Regions from separate parts of the Kushneria sp. AK178 genome, predicted to be linked through region 2. Evidence: predicted binding sites of a transcription regulator. Region 2 holds the regulator's gene; each other region holds the start of a gene.

Region 1 (5,379 bases), 1.1 Mb from region 2:
TCATCCCCAGACTGCGCCCCACGCAGCCCACTTCCAGCGAGTGGGTCAACCGGGTGTGGATATGATCGTTTTCGGTCAGCGGGTGAACCTGCGTCTTGCGCCCCAGACGGCGAAAGGAGCCGGAAAAGACGATGCGGTCAAAGTCCTTGTGGAAAGGACTGCGGCCGATTTCGCGCTCGCGCTCGGTGGTCTTGTCATCCAGACGCACCGGAGCCAGCAACTGCTCCCACTGCATTTGACTCATCTCGCCTCGTCCCTTCCGGCCTGCTTATTCGTTGACGTCCATGTAGCGTCGCGCCCACTCGCGGTTCTCTTCCAGCGTCGAGTAGCGGGTAGAGAGCTCGGAGGCGTTGAGGTTGCCCTCGGCGATCTCGCGCTGTTCGCGCAGGCAGTCGTAGGTGGCCTTGATGGCGGCAAAGTAGGCGCCGTGGCCGTTGACCACCACGCGTACGCCGGCGCGGGCCAGCCGCTCGCGATCGCGCAGTTCGGGGTTGTCGTAGGTGACCAGCATCAGCGGGATGGTCAGATGCTCGGCGATGCTTTCGAGATGCTCAAAGTCACGGATGCCGACCATGCAGATGCCGTCGGCGCCGGCGCGCTCGTAGGCCATGGCGCGCGTGGTGGCGTCCTCGGTACTCAGCACACCGGCATTGGTGCGGGCAAAAATGGCCATGGCGGGATCGATGCGAGCCTCGAGCGCGGCGCGAATCTTGCCCACACCTTCTTCCAGCGGCACCAGATCGGTGGACTTGCGGCCGTACTTGGCCGGCAGCAGCGTGTCCTCGATGGTCAGTGCGGCCACCCCGGCGCGCTCGAGCTCGGTGATGGTGCGCATGACGTTGAGCGCGTTGCCGTAGCCGTGGTCGGCATCGGCAATGATCGGCAGACGCGCCACGCGGCCGATGCGGGTGGCCTGCTCGACGAACTCGCTGAGGGTGATCAAAGCAAAATCGGGCGCTGCCAGCACCTGCAGCGAGGCGACCGAACCGCCCAGAATGCCGACCTCGAATCCCAGATCAGCGGCAATGCGGGCAGACATGGGATCAAAGGTCGAGGCGGTATAAAAGCACTCCTCGCGGGCAAGCAGGTCGCGGAACTGGTAGCGCAGATCGTGCTGGGAAGGGGTAGCCATGACAACTCCTGGACATCAGAAAGCGGCGATGGGCCCGAAGACCCATCCTTGATGGCGCTCTACTTTATACGTTTGTCCCATAACGCACCAATCCGGTGCCCCCGGATCTCCCTCGAGACACTGGATCAGTCGGCGCTGTCGGCCAGCGCCGGCAAAAGCACCTTGAGCTTGCGGGTCAGGGTATTGCGACCCCAGCCCAGCAGCTCGGCGGCCTCGCCCTTGCGCCCGCCGGTGTGCTTGAGCGCGGTCTCGATCAGGATGCGCTCGAAATCCGGCACCGCCTCTTCCAGCAGGTGGGTATGGCCGGCCGCCAAGGCCCGGTCGGCCCACTCGCGAAAGGCGCTGCGCCAGTCATTGCTCCCCTCGCCGGGGCGCTCGAGATCGCGCAGCTCCGGCGGCAGGTCATCGACGAGCACCTCGCGGCTGGACGCCATGACGGTCAGCCAGCGACAGGTGTTCTCCAGCTGGCGCACGTTGCCCGGCCAAGGCAGATGGGCCAGATGCTGCTCGGCGGCTTCGGTGAGCACCTTGGGCTCGGCAGAGAGTTCCTTTGCCGCCTCGGCCAGAAAGTGCCGGGCCAGCCGCGGGATGTCCTCGCGGCGCTCGGAGAGCCTGGGCAGGTGCACGCGGATCACGTTGAGCCGGTGGAACAGGTCCTCGCGAAAGCGCCCCTCCTCGACCAGCTGCTCCAGGTGCTGGTGGGTGGCGGCGATAATGCGCACGTCCACCCGTACCGGGACGTGGCCGCCGACCCGGTAGAACTCGCCATCGGCCAGCACGCGCAGCAGCCGCGTCTGGGTTTCGGCCGGCATGTCACCGATCTCGTCGAGAAAGAGCGTGCCGCCGTCGGCCTGCTCGAAGCGGCCGCGGCGCTGGGCAGTGGCGCCGGTAAAGGCGCCCTTTTCATGACCGAACAGCTCCGATTCCATCAGATCGCGTGGAATGGCGGCCATGTTGAGCGCGATAAAGGGCTGATGGCCACGCGGGCTGTGCTGGTGCAGGGCGCGGGCGACCCGCTCCTTGCCGGTCCCCGACTCGCCGTTGATCATCACGGTGATGTGGGAGTGGGAGAGCCGACCGATGGCGCGAAACACCTCCTGCATGGCCGGCGCCTCGCCGATGATCTCGGCCTGGATGCCCTCCGGCGCTCGGGCTGGAATCTGGCGCTCGCGGGCATGAGCCACGGCGCGGCGGACCAGCGACAGCGCATCATCGACGTCAAAGGGCTTGGGCAGGTATTCGAACGCGCCGCCCTGATAGGAGGCCACGGCGCTGTCGAGATCGGAGTGTGCGGTCATGATGATCACCGGCATGTCGGCATGACGCTCGCGCACTCGCGCCATCAGATCCAGGCCATCGACGCCCGGCATGCGAATGTCGGTAAGCAGGACATCGGGAGGCTGGCGATTGATCGCCTCCTCGGCCTGGTCGGCCCGTTCGAAGCTCGAAACCTCGATATCAGGCTGGGCCAGCGTACGCTCGAGTACCCAGCGGATGGCGCGATCATCATCCACGATATAGACGCGGGCCGTATCACTCATGGGTGCCTCCGTTGGCAGGTCGGTCGTGCTCGGTATCGCTGAAGCCTTCCAGCGGAATCAAAAGACGAAATTCGGTATGACCGGGGCGGCTGTCACACTCGATCAGCCCCTGGTGCTGGTGCAGGATCGACTGGGCGATCGACAGCCCCAGCCCGCTGCCCTCGGCGCGCCCGGAGATCATCGGATAAAACAGCGACTCCGCCAGCGTCTCGGGGACGCCGGGGCCGTTGTCGATCACGCAGACCTCGCAGACCAGCCGGTGGCGCTCGGCGCCCAGCGTGAACTGCCGCCGTGCCCGGGTGCGCAGGGTGACCGTAGGCTGCTCGGTGGCGTTTTCCTTGAGCGCCTGGACGGCGTTGCGGGTGACGTTCAATACCGCCTGAATGAGCTGGTCGGCATCGCCCATGATGGCGGGCAGACTGGGGTCATAGTCCCGCACCAGCGCGATGGTGTCGGTCTCGGCCTGTAAAAGCGCTCGCACCCGCTCGACCACTTCATGCACGTTGATGGGCTGCTGCTCGACCGGCCGGTTGGGCCCCAGCATGCGATCGACCAGATCGCGCAGGCGATCGGCCTCCTCGATGATGATGCGGGTAAATTCGGTGAGGCTGTCGTCGGGCAGGTCGCGCTCGAGCAGCTGCGCCGCCCCGCGGATGCCGCCCAGCGGATTCTTGACCTCGTGCGCCAGCCCACGGGTGAGCACCTTGACCATCTCCTGGCGCGCAATCAGCGACTCCTCGCGAGAGATGCGCATCAGGCGGTCGCGCGGTTCAAACTCCAGCAACAGCTCGGTTTTCGACAGGGGCGTGGCGGTGTAGTCCACCGTGATGCGCTCGCCGCTGGTCAGCGCCAGCGGCGTTTCGCGCTGGGTATAAGGATGTTGCAGGCGCAGGGCATCGGCCAGCATGGTGGCAATCCGCCCTTCCTCGCCGTCCAGACACTCAAGCCGCGTGCCCTCGACCCGCGACAGGCTCAGGCCCATCAGGGCTTCTGCCGCCGGGTTGAGCCAGCGAACGCGTAACTGCTCATCCAGCAGCACCACGGCCGTGGTGAGATGTTCCAGCAGGCGTTGATGCATGAGCACCTCGTTAACGTCATTTCCCCTGAATAGTGCAAAAAGCGCGCCACATGTGACAGGTAGCGCACCACATGGGGAAGCAATGCCATCAGGCGAGCGCGACAGTGGTCCATCGACGACGTTGCGCGATCCATGATGCACCTTTTTAGTGCACAAGGACCAGCATCTTGCCGATTACGGTGGCGACGCCGGTGCAGGGTCAGGTGACGACACGACCTCAAGCGTCATGACCGGTGAACGCTGGCGCACGGTGCCGCTGCGATCGAGCACCTCGGCGATCAGCTCATGGCGACCGGCCTCGAGCCCAATGGCCATCAGCACACGACTGGCCAGCGGTGACTGGTGCCGCTTGCCATCGACGCGCAGCTGCACCCGATCGCCCTCGCGCAGCCGCGGCACGATCTCGAGGCGCAGAGGAATGCCGCGACGCGCCCGCTCGACACTCACGGGTGCTGACCGGGGCTTGAGGCGCACGTATTGATAGGGCGTAAAGGCCGCCGGCGCGGACGGTGTGATCGGGCGCTCGCTGGAGGCGCCGGCCGGTGACAGCACACGCGGCGCGCGCACCTCGGCACGGGTGCCGCCGGGGCGATCGCTCCAGACGACATGGCCGTGCGCGTCCGTGTGGCGATAGACCGCCGCCCGGACATCCGGCATCACTGCCGCCGGCAGCAGCCAGACAACGACGGTCCATAGCATCAGGTAACAGGGGCGACCCGGCACGGCAGCAGTTCCACGGGGACAGGGGAGCCCCATTATGGCGCGCCTGACCCGGCCCCCGGACGATAAAAAGCCCCGCCGAAGCGGGGCTTTTCCCTGGACAGGCCCGCGGACAGGCGCCTGGCGTCAGGTTTAGAGGCTGTAGTACAGATCGTACTCGACGGGGCTCGGCGCCATGCGAACGGCCGTGACGTCTTCCATCTTGAGCTCGATGTAGGCCTCGATCATCGATTCGGTGAACACGCCACCCTCGGTCAAAAAGGCATGGTCTTCCTTCAGCGCATTGAGGGCTTCCTCGAGGCTCGAGGCGACCGTGGGCACGTTGAGCGCTTCCTCGGCCGGCAGATCGTACAGGTTCTTGTCCAGTGCCTCACCCGGATGGATCTTGTTGCGGATGCCATCGATACCGGCCATCAAAAGCGCTGCGAAGGCCAGGTACGGGTTGGCCATCGGGTCGGGGAAACGGGTCTCGACACGCTTGGCCTTGGGGCTGGAGGTATAGGGAATGCGGATCGAGGCGCTGCGGTTGCGGGCGCTGTAGGCCAGCATGACCGGCGCTTCAAAGCCCGGGACCAGACGCTTGTAGGAGTTGGTCGACGGGTTGGTGAAGGCGTTCAGGGCACGCGCATGCTTGATGACACCGCCAATGTAGTACAGCGCGGTTTCGGACAGCCCGGCGTACTCGTCGCCGGCAAACATGTTTTCGCCGTCCTTCCAGAAGGACTGGTGAATGTGCATGCCGCTGCCGTTATCACCGGCCATCGGCTTGGGCATGAAGGTTGCGGTCTTGCCATAGGCATGTGCCACGTTGTGGATCACATACTTCATGGTCTGCACTTCGTCGCACTTCTGCACCAGGGTGTTGAACTTCACGCCGATTTCGTTCTGACCGGCGTTGGCCACCTCGT
Region 2 (5,379 bases):
GCCAAGCTGCTCGGCCAGATAGACCGAGCGGTGCTGGCCGCCGGTACAGCCAATGGCCACGGTCAGATAGCTGCGATGACTGGCCAGGTAGGAGGGCAGCCAGCGTTCCAGCCACTGACAGATGTCGCCGAACATCGCCCTGACTTCATCGTGGGCCTCCAGAAAGGCGATCACGTCATCGTCCTGCCCGGTCTGGGTTCGATAGCGCGGATCCCAGTAGGGGTTGGGCAGACAGCGCACGTCAAACACCATGTCGGCATCCAGCGGCACGCCGCGCTTGAAACCGAAGGATTCAAAGGTCAGCGTCAGATCGTTGATGTCGTGACGCGCCACCTGCTCGGCCACACGGCGTCTTAGATCGTGCACCGACTGAGCGGAGGTATCGATGATCAGATCGGCCGTATGGCGCAGGGGAGAGAGAAACTGATGCTCCGCCTCGATCGCCTCGGCCAGTGTCATCTGGGTCTCCCGCGTGAGCGGATGACGTCGTCGGGTGGCGGCATAGCGCTCCAGCAGGACGCGGGAGTCTGCCGTCAGATAGACCACCCGGCAGTGAATGCCGCGTGTGGAGAGGGCTTCCAGAAGCTCCGGAAAGCGCTCGAGCGCGTCGGGCAGGTTGCGGGCATCGATGCTGACCGCGACCCGATTGCGGTGTGGACTGCCGGCCTGAAGTTCGTCGACCAGGGCAGAGAGAAGCATCGCCGGAAGATTGTCGATGGCGTAAAAGCCCTGATCTTCCAGCGCCTGCAGCGCAATGGATTTACCGGAACCGGAGCGTCCACTGACGATAACAAGTTCCATGGCCATGCGGCTTATACTCGCGTGGAAAGTTGGCTGATGGCCTGCATCAGGATGTCGTGAAGTTCCTGCGCATCCCGGGCATTACGCAGGGCGTGACGGGTCTCGGCGGCGTTCATGACTTCAGCAATCTGTGCCAGCAGAGACAGGTGCGTGTCCTCGGCGGTTTCAGGGACCAGCAGGACAAACAGCAGATCGACAGGCTCGCCATCGATGGCATCGAAATCCACGGCCTGCTGAAGACGCATGAATCCGGCCAGCGGCTGACGGCAGTGCGAGTTGCGTGCATGGGGAATGGCCACGCCATTCCCCACGCCGGTGCTCCCCAGACGTTCCCTGCTGATCAGACGGGTAAAGACTTCCTGACTGTCGAGACTGGGAATGTTTTGTGAGATGAACCCGCTGAAAAATTCCAGCACACGCTTTTTACTGCCGCCTTCCACATCAAACAGGACTCGGTCGAAAGGGAGTATCTGGTCAAGTGTCATGGGTTACAGGTATTTGCCGTTGCCCTGGGAGCGGGCCTGTGTTTTTTCCTTGTGCTTGAGCAGCTGACGATCAAGCTTCTCGGTCAAGGCGTCGATGGCAACATAAAGGTCTTCCTGCTCGGCCTGGGCGTGAAGCTCGGCACCGGCGGCGTGGAGCGTGGCCGCAGCCTGCTGGCGCTCCTTTTCGACAGACAGGGTCACCTGGACGTTGGTGATGTTGTCATAGTGGCGTTCCAGTTTGGCAAGCTTTTGATTGACGTGCTCGCGCAGTGCATCGGTCAGTTCGACGTGGTGCCCGGTAATATTTACCTGCATGGCATGCTCCCTGAATCGAAACGGATAACCGACAGCCTGGCCAGGCTGCCGGACCTGCAAGCCTCTCCGGCTACCATCAGATTGTAACGCTTTTCCCGTTGGCGCAAACCCTGAATCGTGGCGTTATTTGTTCCAGGACTGTCGGACATGTCATATCACGTGATTCAGGCCAGTCGCTTGCGCTCGCTGGAGGAGGGAATACCCATCGCCTCGCGATACTTGGCCACGGTGCGTCTGGCCACCATGATGCCGCTGTCGGCCAGCAGCTGTACCAGCCGGGCATCGGACAGCGGACGTCGCGGTGTTTCATCACCAATGAGCTTGCGTATCCGGGCGCGAATGGCCGTACTGGCGTGAGCATCACCCTCCTGGCCGACATGGCTCGAGAAGAAATACTTGAGCTCCATGACGCCGCGCGGGGTATGAATGTATTTGCGGGTTGTCACGCGCGAAATGGTGGATTCATGCATGTCCACGGCCCGGGCAATATCGGCCAGAACCATGGGCTTGAGGGCCTCATCCCCGTGTTCGATAAAGTCTGCCTGACGCGTCATGATCTCCTGGCCCACGCGCAGCAGGGTATCATTGCGGCTCGACAGGCTCTTGAGCAGCCAGCGCGCCTCCTGAAGATGCTGCTTGAGAAAGGTGTTGTCCTCGCTTTTGTCGGCGCGGCGCACCAGGGCGGCATAGTCGGGCTGGATACGAAGCCGCGGCAGGGCGTTTTGATTGAGCTCGACCTGCCAGCCGTGGCGGGGGTGATGTCGCAGGATCAGATCCGGGGTCACAAGATGCTGATCGACATCTTCAAAGGCCGCGCCGGGACGCGGATTGAGCGCGCGTATGGTGGCGATCACGTCATCGAGCGCCTGGTCGTCGAGGTTCAGGCGACGCTTGAGCAGGCGGCGATCATTCTGTCCCAGCGGCTCGAGAAACTGGCGGACCATGCGGCGGGTCTGGGCAAGCCAGGGCGTGTCAGCGGGTAACTGATCGAGCTGCAGCAGCAGACACTCGCGCAGATCACGGGCAAAGACGCCCGTGGGGTCACACTGCTGCAGTCGCGCCAGCATGTGCTCCATCTCGGTCTGGACGAGATCGTTCAGGCCCTGCTGACGCAGCCCGCCGGCCAGCTCCTCCAGGTCCGTGCCGAGATAGCCGCTGGGCGCCAGTGCGTCCAGCAGGGTATCGGTGATCAGCTGCTCGCGCGCGTCCATGTCCATCAGCGCGATCTGCTCGCGCACGTGCGAGGCCAGATCGGTGGCCACGGCGTTGTGCTCGATATTCCAGCCGTCTTCCGCGGCGCCCGGCGCGGGGCCGTTGGTATACACATCGTCCCAGCGGGCATCCAGCGGCAGCTCCTCGGGGATACTGTCGGCCCAGTCCTCCCGGTCTGCCGGCGTTTCCGGCGGTTCGATGCTCTGCTCTTCCTCGACATCCAGCAGCGGGTTGCTCTCCAGCGCCATCTGAAGCTCCTGCTGCAGATCCAGCGTGGACAGCTGCAGCAGGTGGATGGCCTGCTGCAGCTGCGGCGTCATGGTGAGCTGGGTGCCAGTGCGTAGCTGTAAGGCGGGTTTCATCATGGTTATAACGCCCGGTCGCCAACGTTTGATGCCACGCTATCCAGTCCGCGGCGACCTTGCAAGTGCTGAAGGCGTTACATGTTGCAAATACCGTGCCATCGGTCGGTAAGCCGATGAGGTCAAAGGCGAAACTCGTGGCCCAGATAGACATCGCGGACGTGCTGGTTGTTCAGCACGGCGTTGGCATCGCCTTCGGCAATGATCAGGCCGCTGCCGACGATATAGGCGTTATCGCAGATGTCGAGCGTTTCACGCACGTTGTGATCGGTAATCAACACGCCGATGCCGCGGGTGCGGAGCTGGCGGATGATGCCCTTGATCTCGCCGACCGAGATGGGATCCACACCGGCAAAGGGTTCATCAAGCAGAATGAAGGCCGGCTCGATGGCGAGTGCCCGGGCGATCTCGACACGCCGGCGCTCGCCGCCGGAAAGGCTCATGCCCATGTTGTCGCGGATATGGGTGATGCTGAACTCCTCGAGCAGCTGATCGAGACGGTCGCGGCGCTGTTGGCGATCAAGGTCCTTGCGCGTCTCGAGAATGGCCATGATGTTGTCGGCCACCGAGAGCTTGCGAAAGATGGAGGCTTCCTGCGGCAGATAGCTGATGCCGGCATGGGCGCGCTTGTGCATCGGGCTGCGGCTCAGGTCCAGGTCGTCGATGGCGACACGGCCGGCATCGGCCTGGATCAGTCCCACGATCATGTAAAACGAGGTGGTCTTGCCCGCCCCGTTGGGGCCCAGCAGTCCCACGATCTCGCCCTGTCGAATCGACAGGCTGATGTCCTGAACGACACGGCGCCCCTTGAAGCTCTTGGCCAGATGGGCTGCGTGAAGGGTTTTCATTAATTGCTGCTGCCCTGTTGATCCTCGGGAGTGAGCTGCATGCGAACGCGGCCGCCCGAGCTGTCACCAGTGCTGCTGCCCTGAGCGCTCTGACTGCCGCGGGCGTTGACCTGACGGGAGTCGAGGAAATACTCCACGTAGCCGCCGTTGAAGGTGTCCCCGCTTTGATGCAGCTCGGCGTTGCCGATCAGCTCGACCCGCCGCTCTCCAGCGTGATAGATGATGGTGTTGCCCCAGCCCTTGGCGAGCGGGTCATTGGGCGCCGGCTGCTGTTCGATATAGGCGCGGCCGCCGCTGCCCCCGTTGGCGGTCAGACTCGACAGCCCGCCGCCCTGCGCCCGCTGCAGCTCGACCCGGCTGGAGCGCAGTTTCATGGTGCCCTGATCGACCTCGACAGTGCCGGTATAGACGGCCGTGCCGGCGCGGTTATCGATGTTGAGCTCGTCGGCGCCGATATTGATGGGCTTCTGGCGATCGCTTTCCAGGGCCATGGCCTGCTGGCCGAGCAGTGCCAGCAGCAGGGCAGAGGTACACAGCAGCACAGGGCGCGTCATGGGAGATCCTTGTCATCATTCATGGTTGAAAAAGGCGGCGATTATCGGTCAACGGGCGGGTGCAACCCCTGCACATTGCCTTCGAGCGTCATGCGATCCTCGTTGACCCAGCCGTCAAAACGGTCGCCGCGGGTGCGCTGCTCGTTCCGGGTAAACACGGCGTCGCCATCGCTCCAGGCATGTTGCGACGGAACATCATAATGCAGCACATTCGTTTCCAGTTGCCACCCGTCCGCCGGCTGACGCAGCACGGCATTGCCGGCCAGCTCGAACGTGTTGGCATCCGGGCCGAGCGTGGCGCGCTCGCCATCCGCCGTCCAGCGGTTGCCATCACTGCCGAGCAGCGTGAAATGTGGCGTGACGGCGCGAGTGACGTCATCCTCGGGCGTATGCGATACCCGCGGGCTCTCCATGGTCTGTGCCACACGGCCCTGCTCATCGAAGCGGGTATAGTTGACGCCCTCAAGATAGTAATCGGGCACGCCCGCGTCGCTGTCCGGTGCCGGGCCGGGCGTCATCAGGGTGTTACGCTGATCGATCAGCGTCAGGACGCCGCCCAGTGCCAGTACCAGCACCAGAATGCCAAGGCGTGTCCGGGTTTGTCCGGTCGGTAGCCTGTCGCGAAAAGCCATATACACGTCCTGTCGGGTCTTTGAAGCAGCCTCAGGGCCACTCATGCGCGTTAATGATATCCTGGCGGACGCCACGCGCGCTCAGCAGCCATTCGCAGAGTTCACGGACCGCGCCATGGCCGCCGGATGCCCGGGTTACCATGTCGGCGCGCTGACGAATATAGTCCGGC
Region 3 (5,379 bases), 1.5 Mb from region 2:
TTCGCCGTGACACTTCTTGTATTTGCTGCCACAGGGGCAAGGATCATTGTGGCCGATATCCTTCAACGCGTTGCGCGTGGGCTTTTGCACACCGTGGCTGCAATTCGGACCATGGATGTGGCCATGCTCATGATGATGATCGTGCCGGCAGTTGGGGCTGTGCACATGGGGCTGATTCCTGAGGCGGTTTACGGTGGTCGTGATTCCATGACCATCGACGCCGCGCGCCAAAAGAGCAGCCCTCGAAAGGGCAATATCGATGCCCGTCCACCCTGCCCCGATATTTTTTGACATGTCCTCTTGAAAAGACGCCTGCCGGCCCTGTTTTCCTGACCAGTGACGCCCGGCAAAAAAAGAGACAGGATTTTTTTCAGGGAAGACTTGAAACGCCAACAGGCGACACTATTTAACATAATGTCGCGGCAGCTGGCGCCATCAGGGCGGCTGACGCGAGCGTAGATGCCGCCCATGCGGGTCTGCGATTTCTCAATCACGGTAGTGACGAACTTTGCTGTCCATCAGGAGGTTTTATGAACACCATGACCCTTTCTCCGCTCTTTCGTCGCAGCATCGGCTTTGATCGACTGAATGATCTTTTCGAACAGGCCATGCACAACGATGCGCCCAGCTATCCGCCCTACAACGTCGAAAAGCATGGCGACAACGACTATCGCATTGCGATAGCCACGGCCGGGTTTGCCGAGGAAGAGCTCGACGTCAACGTCGAAAACCGCGTACTGACCATTACCGGTGGTCGCAGCAACAGTGACAGCGACGATTCAGGGGTTACGTATCTGCATCGTGGCATCTCCAGGCGCTCGTTCCGGCTCTCCTTCCGGCTTGACGAGAATATCGAGATCCAGGGCGCCAGGCTTGAAAACGGCCTGCTGATGGTCGACCTGCTGCGAGTGGTGCCCGAGCAGCAGCGCGCCCGTCAGATCCCGATCAGTTCCAACCAGCGCGCGCTGACCGACCACTCGAGCCGGACAATGTCTGCCGCCGAGCCCGCTAGCGCCTGAGTGCGTTGGCTCGCTCGATCAGGGCGATCAATGCGCCGTTAAAAAAGGCCCCGCCGACGCCGGCGGGGCCTTTTGCTGTGTGAGAAAAGGGTCAGGGCGCGGCCTGACGCTCCCAGGCGGCCAGCACGGTGCGCTCGGACTGCGCCAGATACTGCTCCAGCAGCGCCACGGCCGCGTTGGTGTCGCCGGCGTCAAAGGTCTCCAGCACCTGCTGGTTCATCTCGACATAGGGGCCGTGCAGCCACTCCCGGTCGGGCATGAGGGCGAAGGCGAGGCGCAGCTCGGCCAGCACCCCGCGAAAGAAGGCATCCAGCCGCGGGCTGTCCGCCAGCGCCACGATCTCTCCGTGAAAGGCCATGTTGGCCGTGCCCACCGCCTGCCAGTCCTGCTGCTCGCTGAAGGCCCGGGCATCCGCCACTGCCGCACGCATCCCCTTCACTGCCGGATGGCAGGGCCAGGCCTCGCTCAGCGCGCGGCACTCGATGAAGCGTCGTAGCCGGTAGATTTCAACGATGGAGGCGGCATCGGGCCGGGTCACGAAGACGCCCCGATGGGGCTGATGGGTCACCAGGCCTTCATGGGCCAGGGTGCGAAAGGCCTCCCGGAGCGTGTTGCGCGATACGCCCAGGCGCTCGCACAGCGCCATTTCCGACAGGCGCTGCCCCGGGGCAAACGCCCCCTCCACCAGCAGCCGTCGAATGCCGTTTGTGACGGTCTCGCCCAGCGGTCTGCTTCTGTTTTCCAGGCCCTGCGTTGTCATTGAAGCGCCATCTTGATCATGCCGTTTGAAGGGTCTCCCAGTGTTCCCGATAAGGATGCCCGCCGACAAGCCTTCCAGGCGCACCATAACGGCGCCCTTCACCTGCCCAATGCACCACAATGGAACGCAAGTCGAATATCACACCGCGATCGGCCCCGGTATTGTTGAACAATCAACGTCGACAAGTTCTACAAGCCCCGGTCGCTCTGCCGGTTGTGGCACGACAATTGCTGGCAGGGCCTGTCATCCTTCCCCATCGGAGCCCCTGATATGGCAGCACCTTCTGACGCCGGGTTCGCCCGCTCCCGGCGCGCCTCGCTGATCGGCGCCGTCTTTTTGATGGCCACCTCGGCCGTCGGCCCCGGCTTCATCACCCAGACCGCCACCTTTACCGCCACGATGGGCGCCGCCTTTGCCTTCGGCATTCTGGCCTCGATCCTCATCGACCTGGTGGTGCAGCTCAACATCTGGCGGGTGGTCACCGTCACCGGCCTGCGCGCCCCCGAAGTGGCCAACGCCGCGCTGCCCGGCAGCGGTTATCTGCTGGCGATTCTGATCATCGTCGGCGGGCTGACCTTCAACGTCGGCAACATTGCCGGCGCCGGTCTGGGGCTCAACGCCCTGGTGGGGCTAGACACGACATGGGGCGGGCTGATCAGCGCCGTGATCGCCGGCGCCATTTTCTCCTCCCGGCGGGCCGGCGTGGCCATCGATCGCATCATTGTGGTGCTGGGCATGGTGATGCTGGCGATGACGGTGTTCGTGGCGTTTGCCTCCCATCCGCCCGTGGGCGAGGCGCTGCGCCAGACCGTGATGCCCGACACCATCAACTTTGCCACCATCACCACCATCGTGGGCGGCACCGTCGGCGGCTATATCACCTATGCCGGCGCCCACCGCCTGCTGGATAAAGGGCTGGGCGGGGTCGACAACGTCGATACCGTTTCACAAGCCGCCCTGCGCGGCATTCTGGTCACCGGCGTGATGCGCTATATCCTGTTTCTGGCCATTCTCGGCGTGGTCGCCAGCGGCGTGGTCATCGACGTCTCCAGCCAGAGCGCCAATCCGGCCGCCCAGGCCTTTCAGGCCGCCGCCGGCGAGCTGGGCCTGCGCGCCTTCGGCCTGATTCTCTGGGCCGCCGGCATCACCAGCATCATCGGTGCGGCCTACACCTCCATGACCTTTCTGAGCGCCTTTCGCCCCGGCATCAGTGAAGACGTGCGCAATCGCGCTACGCTGATCTTTATCGCCATCTCGCTGATCGCCTTTGTGTCGGTGGGCACGCCCCCGGCGGCGCTGCTGGTCTTTGTCGGCGGTTTCAACGGACTGATTTTGCCGGTCGGCCTGACGCTGTTCATTTATGTCGCCTGGCGCCGAAGCGATCTGATGCACGGACACCGCTACCCGCGCTGGCTCCTGATCTCGGGGGCGGTGGTCTGCGCGCTGACCTGGACCATGGGCTTTAACGCCATCGGCCCGATCTTTGACTTTCTGACACCCTCTGCCTGAACCGGGAGTTTCACATGGCCTCCATCGATTTAAACAGCGACCTGGGCGAAAGCTTCGGGGCGTGGCACATGGGCGATGACGCCACCATGCTCGGCATCGTCACCAGTGCCAACGTCGCCTGCGGCTTTCACGCCGGTGATCCGAGCGGCATCCTGCGCACCCTGAAGGCCGCCGCCGAACACGGCGTCAGCGTCGGGGCCCACGTCAGCTATCCGGACCTGGTGGGCTTTGGCCGGCGCAACATGGATCTTGCCAGTGATGAACTGATGGGCGATGTGATCTATCAGATCGGCGCCCTGCAGGGGCTGGCCCGGGCCGCCGGCACGTCGGTGCGCTACGTCAAGCCGCACGGCGCGCTCTACAACACCATCGCCCGGGACGAGCGCCAGGCACGCGCCGTCATCGAGGCGTTGAAGACCGTTGATGACGAGCTGATCCTGGTCGCGCTGGCCGGCACGCCGCTGATCGAGTGGGCCCGTGATACCGGGCTGCGCGTGGCGGCCGAGGCCTTTGCCGATCGCGCCTACCAGCGTGACGCCAGCCTGGTGTCGCGCCGGGAAGAAGGCGCGGTGCTTCATGACGGTGACCGGGTCGCCGAGCGGATGCGACGGCTGGTGCATGACGGCGTGATCGAGACCATCGACGGTCACGATATTGCCCTTGAAGCCGATTCCATCTGCGTCCACGGCGACAGCCCCGGCGCCGTCGCCCTGGCCGAAGCGGTGCGTGGGCGTCTGGCCCAGGCCGGCGTCGAGCTGAAGGCCTTTGCCGGGAAAACACCATGAACGTCACGACACGCCGGGAGCTTTCATGAGAATACTGCCCGTCAACCTGAGCACCCTGCTGGTCGAGCTCGATGACCTGTCGCAGGCGCTGGGGCTTTATGACCGGCTCCAGCGCACCCCGATCGACGGCGTCACCACCATCATTCCGGCGGCGCGCACCCTGCTGATCCATTTCATTCCGGCGCGTATCAGCGCCGCGCAGCTCGCCTCTACGCTCGGGGCCTGCCCTGTCAGCGGCGGCGCTCACCGGCACGGCGAACTGATCGAGATCCCCGTGCACTACAACGGCGAGGATCTCGATGATGTGGCCCGGCTGCTCGACATGAGCACCGATGAAGTGATCCGCCGCCACAGCAAGCACGACTATCAGGTCGCCTTCTGCGGCTTCGCCCCGGGCTTTGCCTATCTCAGCGGCGGCGCGGGCCTTGACGTGCCCCGGCGTGACACGCCGCGCACCCGTATTCCGGCAGGCGCCGTGGCGCTGGCCGGTACCTTCAGCGGCATCTACCCCACCGACAGCCCCGGCGGCTGGCAGCTGATCGGCACCACGCCGCTAAAAATGTGGGACATCCATCGCGAGCCGGCCGCGCTGCTGCAGCCCGGCATGCGGGTGCGCTTTACCGTCACCGACGAGTCCCCGACACGGGTCAGCGCCCCTGCCGGCTCCCCCGCGGTTCGCGATACCGGCACCACCCCCTGTCTGGAGATTCTGCAGCCCGGCCTGCAGAGCCTCTTTCAGGACCCCGGCCGCGAGGGCCGGACCGACCAGGGCGTCTCGACCGCCGGCGCCATGGACAAAAGCGCCCTGCGCGGCGCCAATCGAATCGTCGGCAACCCCGCCAGTGCCACGGTCATCGAGACCGCCCAGGGCGGACTGTCACTGCGCTGTCACCGACCGGCCATCGTGGCCGTGACCGGTGCCGAGACCGACGTATCGATCACCACTGCCGAGGGCGATCGCCGCGACGCCGCGCTCTGGTGGCCCATTGAACTGGCCGAGGGCGATACCCTGACCCTGGGGCCCGTCACGGCGGGGGTGCGCTGCTATCTGGCGCTGCGCGGCGGGTTCGACGTCACCCCGATACTGGGCAGCACCTCGACCGATACGCTGGCGAAGCTCGGCCCCGAACCGCTGCAGTGCGGTGACGTTTTATCCCCGGCAGGGCTGGCGGTCACGGCAGTGTCGCTTGCCGAGACGCCGCCGTTCGAGCTGCCCCGCGCGGGTGAAGAGGTCACGCTCGACATCGTCATGGGCCCGCGCAGCGACTGGTTTACCGACCGGGCACTGGCGCTTTTATGTGATCAG

The links. The regulator sigma-54, encoded in region 2, starts transcription at its own class of promoters, with help from an activator protein. The targets are predictions, from matches to a motif close to TGGCACNNNNNTTGCTNT.
Region 1: a site for sigma-54 is predicted at 3,783-3,800, ahead of glnL (nitrogen regulation protein NR(II)). Genes of this name have one in related genera too.
Region 3: a site for sigma-54 is predicted at 1,996-2,013, ahead of M1D97_RS00960 (NRAMP family divalent metal transporter). Genes of this name have one in related genera too.

The regions. Positions count from the first base shown of each region.
Region 1 is NZ_CP096381.1:3,269,339-3,274,717, forward strand. It holds gene M1D97_RS15060 (deoxyguanosinetriphosphate triphosphohydrolase) at 1-244, opposite strand, end outside; gene M1D97_RS15065 (isocitrate lyase/PEP mutase family protein) at 269-1,132, opposite strand; gene ntrC (nitrogen regulation protein NR(I)) at 1,258-2,673, opposite strand; gene glnL (nitrogen regulation protein NR(II)) at 2,666-3,751, opposite strand; gene M1D97_RS15080 (hypothetical protein) at 3,926-4,474, opposite strand; gene glnA (glutamate--ammonia ligase) at 4,604-5,379, opposite strand, start outside.
Region 2 is NZ_CP096381.1:2,175,320-2,180,698, reverse strand. It holds gene rapZ (RNase adapter RapZ) at 1-801, opposite strand, end outside; gene M1D97_RS09915 (PTS sugar transporter subunit IIA) at 813-1,286, opposite strand; gene hpf (ribosome hibernation-promoting factor, HPF/YfiA family) at 1,290-1,601, opposite strand; gene M1D97_RS09905 (RNA polymerase factor sigma-54) at 1,766-3,178, opposite strand; gene lptB (LPS export ABC transporter ATP-binding protein) at 3,298-4,023, opposite strand; gene lptA (lipopolysaccharide transport periplasmic protein LptA) at 4,023-4,577, opposite strand; gene lptC (LPS export ABC transporter periplasmic protein LptC) at 4,619-5,209, opposite strand; gene M1D97_RS09885 (KdsC family phosphatase) at 5,241-5,379, opposite strand, start outside.
Region 3 is NZ_CP096381.1:208,902-214,280, reverse strand. It holds gene M1D97_RS00975 (hypothetical protein) at 1-393, opposite strand, end outside; gene M1D97_RS00970 (Hsp20 family protein) at 531-1,019, shown strand; gene M1D97_RS00965 (GntR family transcriptional regulator) at 1,111-1,779, opposite strand; gene M1D97_RS00960 (NRAMP family divalent metal transporter) at 2,050-3,288, shown strand; gene M1D97_RS00955 (LamB/YcsF family protein) at 3,303-4,073, shown strand; gene M1D97_RS00950 (5-oxoprolinase subunit B/C family protein) at 4,099-5,379, shown strand, end outside.